2 regions of the Streptomyces sp. SS1-1 genome follow, and region 1 is predicted to be linked to the other one. Evidence: riboswitches for the same ligand, from Rfam matches in the RefSeq annotation. Region 1 holds a riboswitch; the other holds the start of a gene.

Region 1 (3,244 bases):
AGCCGCCCTCGTCGCCGAGACCGGTGGCCAGGCCCTTGCCCTTCAGGACCTTCTTCAGGGTGTGGTAGACCTCGGCGCCCCAGCGCAGCGCCTCGGAGAAGGACTCCGCGCCGATCGGGGCGATCATGAACTCCTGGATGTCCACGTTGGAGTCGGCGTGCGAGCCGCCGTTCAGGATGTTCATCATCGGCACCGGCAGCAGGTGCGCGTTCGGGCCGCCCAGGTAGCGGAAGAGCGGGAGGTCGCTGGCCTCGGAGGCGGCGTGGGCGACGGCGAGCGAGACGCCGAGGATGGCGTTGGCGCCGAGGGAGCCCTTGTTGTCGGTGGCGTCCAGGTCGAACATCGCCTGGTCGATCAGGCGCTGCTCGGTGGCGTCGTAGCCGACGAGCTCCGGGCCGATCTGCTCGATGACGGCGAGGACGGCCTTCTCGACGCCCTTGCCGAGGTAACGGTTGGTGTCACCGTCGCGCAGCTCGATGGCCTCGAAGGCGCCGGTGGAGGCGCCGGACGGGACGGCGGCACGACCCGTGCTGCCGTCGTCGAGGCCGACCTCGACCTCGACCGTGGGATTGCCTCGGGAGTCCAGGATTTCCCGGGCTACGACGACGTCGATGGACGGCACGAGCATCTCCTTCGTGATGTGAAGCCTGTACGCAGCCCGCGGTGGGTGCTGCGGGATGAGCCTAACCGGCTCCGGGGCCTCGGCCGGCGGTCCACCGCCCTGTGGACAGAACCGAGAGCGAATTGTTTCCGAACGGAACAAAAAGCGGGCGCCTACATCTACACAGAACCCCGCCCCGGCACGCACGGGGGAACGCGCACCGGGGCGGGGAGTCCGCGGGGTCCTACTTCAGGTGGAGCTGCTGACCCGGGTAGATCAGGTCGGCGTCCTGGACGATGTCCTTGTTCAGCTTGAAAAGCTTCTCCCAGCCGCCCTTGACGTCGTGGTCGGCGGCGATCGTGCTGAGCGTGTCGCCCTTGACGACCTTGTACTCGCCGTCGCCCTTCTTGACCTTCTTGCCGGTCGGGGTGGTGACGGTCTTGGTGCTCTTCTCGGCGGCCGGACGCTCGGCGGAGCGGGAGGCCGGCTTCTCCTCGGTGGAGCGGGTGCTCTGCTCGCCACCGGTGGCGGAGGAGCCGTTGTAGGCCGCGCTCGACAGGCCGACGCCGCAGCTCGGCCAGGCGCCCTTGCCCTGGCTCGCGAGGACCTTCTCGGCTATCGCGATCTGCTGGGCCTTGGTGGCCTGGTTGGCGGTGGAGGCGTACTGCGTGCCGCCGTAGGCCGCCCAGGTCGAGGCGGAGAACTGCAGACCGCCGTAGTAGCCGTTGCCGGTGTTGATCGACCAATTGCCGCCGGACTCGCACTGGGCGACGGCGTCCCACTCGGAGGCGGTGGCGGCCGAGGCGCTGCCGGCGGCCATCAGCGGGCCGGCGACGGCGGCGGCGCCGGTGACGCCGACCACGGCGATGGCGCGGGCGGCCTTGGACGGACGGCGGTGCTTGCCCTTGCTGGAGAACAGCATGGAGAGATCCCCTCACCGACGCCTACGAGGTGAGCTGTCGGGTTCGGGCCGGTTGAGTGCCCGGTCGCGCGACGCTGGTGCGCGCTGCGCGACTTCACCCCAAGCCGGTTCCGGCCGTCCTCACCCCGAAGGGCCTCGACTTCCGGACCCGGCGCTTACCTTGGGTCCCCCGCTCCTGCCTACGGCGCATGACGCGACGACTGTTCCCGTACGGCCGCCGGCAGGATTCGGCGTGACGGCTGTCGGGGCTCGCACTGGTGGCGAGCGGTCACGACCGTAGACACGCCGCGCGGGGATTTTCAAAGACGATCAAGGCTTCTGAGATCTATCTCTCAGTCCATTCAAAACGGACATTCACCATGAAAGCGGGGCGTGAACTGCCGCTTCATTTGGCCCTGTTCGGGCGTTATTCGGTGGGGACGTCCAGCGTCTGACCGGGGGCGATGCTGTTCGCGTCGGCGCCGATGGCCGCCTTGTTCGCCTCGTACAGCGCGCGCCATCCGCCGTCGACGTCAAGGGAGTCGGCGATGGAGGCGAGCGTGTCGCCCGCGCGGACCTTGTAGGAGGCGTGGCGGCCGGAGGAGCCGGCGGTGGCGTCCGTGGTGGCGGACTCCTCGGCGCTCGCCCCGCGGTGACGTCCGGAACCGGCCGGGGCGTCCTCGATCGCGGCGGTGTCGACGAGGCTCCAGGAACCCACGCTCTGCGCGGAGTTGTCCTGACGGTCCCGCACGGGCGTCTCCACGGGCGAGCTGTCCGGCGACTCCGAGGCCGTCGCCCCGCCCGCCTTGCCGGCCTTCTCGGACGCATCGGACTTATCGGCCGTAGCGGACGAAGAAGGGGAGGAACTGGAGCTGTCGGGCGTTTCGGACGAGTCGTCGGGTGACGCGCTCGGCGTGCCCGACGCGTCGTCGGAGGCGGCCGCATCGCCGTCGGAGTCGGAGGATCCGGACGAACCAAGCAAGCCGGACGAGCCGGACACCTCACTCGGGGAGTCCACGCCGACCCCGGTGTCGAGGTCGACGGCCCCCGACTTCTTGCTGAGCCCGTTGAGCACCGCGCAGGTGCCCCAGGGCCCCGTGCCGCGCGCCGCGAGGATGTCCTGCGCCACGGCGATCTGCTGGGACCGGCTGGCCAGGTCCGGGCTGGCGGCGTAGTCGAGACCGCCGAACTTCTCCCAGTCCGCCTGGGTCAACTGGAGCCCGCCGTAGTGCCCGTTGCCCGTGTCCGCGCTCCAGGAGCCGCCGCTCTCGCAGTCGGCGACCCTGTCCCACACGTTGCCGTCCGCCGCGCTCGCGCCCGAGGCGCCGAGGAGCGGGATGGCGATGGCGGAACCGGTCACTCCGGCCGCGACGAGAAGAGCCGGAGCCTGACGGGGGCGACGGTGACGACCGTTCCCGGAGAGCATGCGGGGACCTTTCGCGAGACAGCGGTGACCAAGACGCGCGGAACCCGCACGCCTTCGTTGATGGGTGAACGTATAGGCAGACGATCACTTGTCACAAGTTAATGCCGCGCAGATCACGTGAAGATCACAGAGGTGAGCGCGTGTCACGTTTGCGGAGCGGAACGGTTGCCTCCGACCGGGGTGAACTCCACCGGCAGGGTGCGCAGGCCCCGCATGATGAGCCCGCCGCGCCACCTCAACTCGGCCGGGTCGGCGGCCAGTCGCAGGTCGGGGAGCCGGGTGAGCAGGGAGGCGAGGGCCGTCTGACCCTCCAGCC
Region 2 (3,244 bases), 2.2 Mb from region 1:
GGCGGCCTGGGTGAGTCCGGGGCCGTCGAAGGTGGTCGGACCGGTCGTACCCCAGACACAGGGCTTGCCGATCTGCGCCCGGGCGAACTCCAGCGCCCTCAGCGCCCGACTGTCCTGCGGCGCGGTGACGGGGGCGGCAGGGGCCGGGGCGGCGGCGGGGTAGCTGCCGGTCTGCGGGGCCGCCGGGAAGCTGCCGGTCCCCGTCGGGCTCGCCGCCGGGAAGCTCCCGGTCTGGGTGACGGCCGGGAAGCCGCCGGTCTGGTCGACCATGGGGATGCCGCCGGTCTGATCGACGGCCGGGAAGCTGCCGGTCTGAGCGGCCGTAGGGTAACTGGCCGCCTGCGCAACGGCCGGGACGCTTCCCGTCTGGTCGACGGCGGGATAGGCCCCGGTCTGGGCCGCCGCCGCGGGGTAGCCCCCGGTCTGCGAGGCCGCTGCGGGGTAGCCCCCCGTCTGCGGTGCCGAAGGCAAGCCCCCGGCCTGCGGGGCCGCCGCCGGGAAGCTCCCGGTCTGGGTGACGGTCGGGAAGCCACCGGTCTGGTCGACCATCGGGAAGCTGCCGGTCTGGCTGACGCCGGGGAAGCTGCCGGTCTGAGCGACGGCAGGGAAGCTGCCGGTCTGTGCCACGGCGGGGTAACTCCCCGTCTGTTCCACCGTGGGAAAGCTCCCCGTCTGCCCGACCACCGGAAAGCCCCCCGTCTGGCCGCCCCCGGCGAACCTGGCGCCCGCCCCCGCGAACCCGGCGTCCGCCCCGGCGAACCCGGCCTCCGCGCCAGCGAACCCCTGAGGGGCACTCAACTCCGCACCCAGCCCCAGCGCGGCGTCCGCCGGAGCCGTCGTCCCCGGAGGGACCGTCGTCATGTCGGCGGGGCTCTGCGCCTCCAGGGCGTCCCACCGGCTCTGCGCCGCGGGCGGGAACGGCGCCGGGGTGGCCGAGGGGGCCTCCAGCGCCGGGGTGGTGCGGCCGGCGCGTGCGGTCAGCAGCTCACGCGCCTGCGCCAGTTTGCGCTGGCTGCGCTCCTTGCTCGCGCGCAGCGTGGACCGCTGGTCCACCTCCGGCCGCGCGGTGGCCTGCGTCGGCGTCGGCGTCGGCGCCGGCAGGGCGAGGGCGCCGCCGGACCCGAGGGCAGGCGTACCCGACGCGGGCAGCGCCGCCACAGGACCCGCGGTCAGCTCACCCAGGGCCGCGGGACGGGCCGTACCGGCCGGCAACTCGGCGACCGGCGCGCCCGATCCGGCGGTCAGCTCCAGGGGGGCGGCGCGCCCGGATATCTCCCGCGCGCCGTCGCCGCCCGACGGGCGTGCGGACCGCGCCGGGGCGGACCGCTCCGGCGCCCGGTCCTTCGGCAGTACGGCCGGAACCGTCGGGCCCAGCTTGGAGCGGGCGACGTCGAACCACTGCCGGGCGACCTCGTCGAGCGCGGCCGAGCCCCGGCCGCCGTCACCGTCGCGCCCCGAGGCCGCCGGGGCGCCCACGCGGTTGCGCGGTCCCGTCGACGAGGCGCGGGTGGCGTTGAAGGTCCCGGTGTCGGTCTCGGCCCGGTCGTAGAGCGAGCTGACCCGCCGGCTGACCTCCTCGCGGCTCGGTCCCTCGTCCGCCTGGGCGGCACCTGCCGACTGGCCGAGCAGGGCCACCGAGGTGAGGGCTGCTGCCGAGGCGAGCGCGGAGTTGCGCATACCGGTGCGTTCCGGCGCCATGGGCGACGTGCTCCTTCCGTACTCCGCCTACCGAGTTAGCTGACGGGTTCGGGCGTTCGCGTCGGAAGGTGTGCCCTACGACCCGGCCCGTCACGGCCTCGGGTCGATTCACCCCATGGTTCGGTTGGGTCCCCGGCTCCGCGGCCCCGCAGGGCACGCCGACTCGGCGGAGGGCGCTCGTCCCGGCGGGGTTCGCCGGAGTTCAACGCGCGTCCTGAGCCAGTAACTTAGCCAACTTGTGTGCCTGCAGTGAAGATTGACGTGTGAAATGTCCGATACGTTTTTGTGACCTTCGACGCTGGGAATGGCGGCGGGGCCGCGCTGCGGCGCCACGCGCTCGCGTGAACACGGACGGTAGCCGTCCGGGTGCCCCGCAAAGCTCTTGCTCCGCTCGCCGAAACACGTCACACTGGTACCGAACGAATGGTCGGTTGGGAAGCGGGAGCGATGACGACCTCACACTCCACCGAGGCGCCCCCACAAGGGCCGCTTGAGGAGCACTTCGACGCGACGATCGCGCGCGACCAGCGCATCGAGCCGCGGGACTGGATGCCGGACGGCTACCGCAGCACGCTGATCCGGCAGATCGCGCAGCACGCCCACTCCGAGATCATCGGCATGCAGCCGGAGGGGGAGTGGATCACCAAGGCGCCCTCGCTGCGCCGCAAGGCGATCCTCTTCGCGAAGGTGCAGGACGAGGCCGGTCACGGCCTGTACCTGTACTCGGCCGCCGAGACCCTGGGCGCCGACCGCGCCGACCTGACCGACCGGCTCATCGAGGGCCGCCAGAAGTACTCCTCGATCTTCAACTACCCCACGACGACCTTCGCCGACGTCGGCGTGATCGGCTGGTTCGTGGACGGCGCCGCGATCTGCAACCAGGTGCCGCTGTGCCGCAGCTCCTACGGGCCGTACGCGCGCGCGATGGTGCGGATCTGCAAGGAGGAGTCGTTCCACCAGCGGCAGGGCTACGAGCTGCTGATGACGATGATGCGCGGCACCGAGGCCCAGCGGGAGATGGTCCAGGACGCCGTGAACCGCTGGTGGTGGCCCTCCCTGATGATGTTCGGCCCGCCCGACGACTCCTCGCCCAACTCCGCCCGCTCGATGGCCTGGAAGATCAAACGGCACAGCAACGACGAGCTGCGCCAGCGCTTCGTCGACATGACGGTCCCGCAGGCCGAGAAGCTCGGCGTCACCCTGCCCGACCCCGAGCTGCGCTGGAACGCCGAGCGCGGCCACCACGACTTCGGCACGCCCGACTGGGACGAGCTGATGCGGGTCATCAAGGGCGACGGCCCGTGCAACGCACAGCGGATGGAACGACGCAGGAGCGCCCACGAAGAGGGCGCCTGGGTGCGGGAGGCGGCCACCGCCCACGCGGCCAAGCAGGCCGCCCGCGCGGAGAAGGGAGCGGTGGCATGAGCACCGGAAAGCAGGACTGGCCGCTGTACGAGGTGTTCGTCCGGGGCAAGCGCGGGCTGAACCACGTCCACGTCGGCTCGCTGCACGCCGCCGACGACCGGATGGCGCTGACCCACGCCCG

The links. A riboswitch is a leader RNA that binds a small molecule or an ion and turns the genes downstream of it on or off. The one in region 1 is predicted to bind cyclic di-AMP.
Region 2: it holds a riboswitch for cyclic di-AMP, as region 1 does, so the genes downstream of both, F8R89_RS36590 (C40 family peptidase) here and F8R89_RS14725 (transglycosylase family protein) in region 1, are expected to answer to the same signal.

The regions. Positions count from the first base shown of each region.
Region 1 covers NZ_WBXN01000004.1:2,984,538-2,987,781, forward strand. The annotation lists gene eno (phosphopyruvate hydratase) at 1-622, opposite strand, end outside; gene F8R89_RS14725 (transglycosylase family protein) at 846-1,523, opposite strand; cyclic di-AMP (ydaO/yuaA leader) riboswitch at 1,528-1,720, opposite strand; gene F8R89_RS14730 (transglycosylase family protein) at 1,930-2,928, opposite strand; gene F8R89_RS14735 (cytochrome P450 family protein) at 3,072-3,244, opposite strand, start outside.
Region 2 covers NZ_WBXN01000004.1:814,887-818,130, reverse strand. The annotation lists gene F8R89_RS36590 (C40 family peptidase) at 1-1,698, opposite strand, end outside; cyclic di-AMP (ydaO/yuaA leader) riboswitch at 1,707-1,877, opposite strand; gene paaA (1,2-phenylacetyl-CoA epoxidase subunit PaaA) at 2,146-3,123, shown strand; gene paaB (1,2-phenylacetyl-CoA epoxidase subunit PaaB) at 3,120-3,244, shown strand, end outside.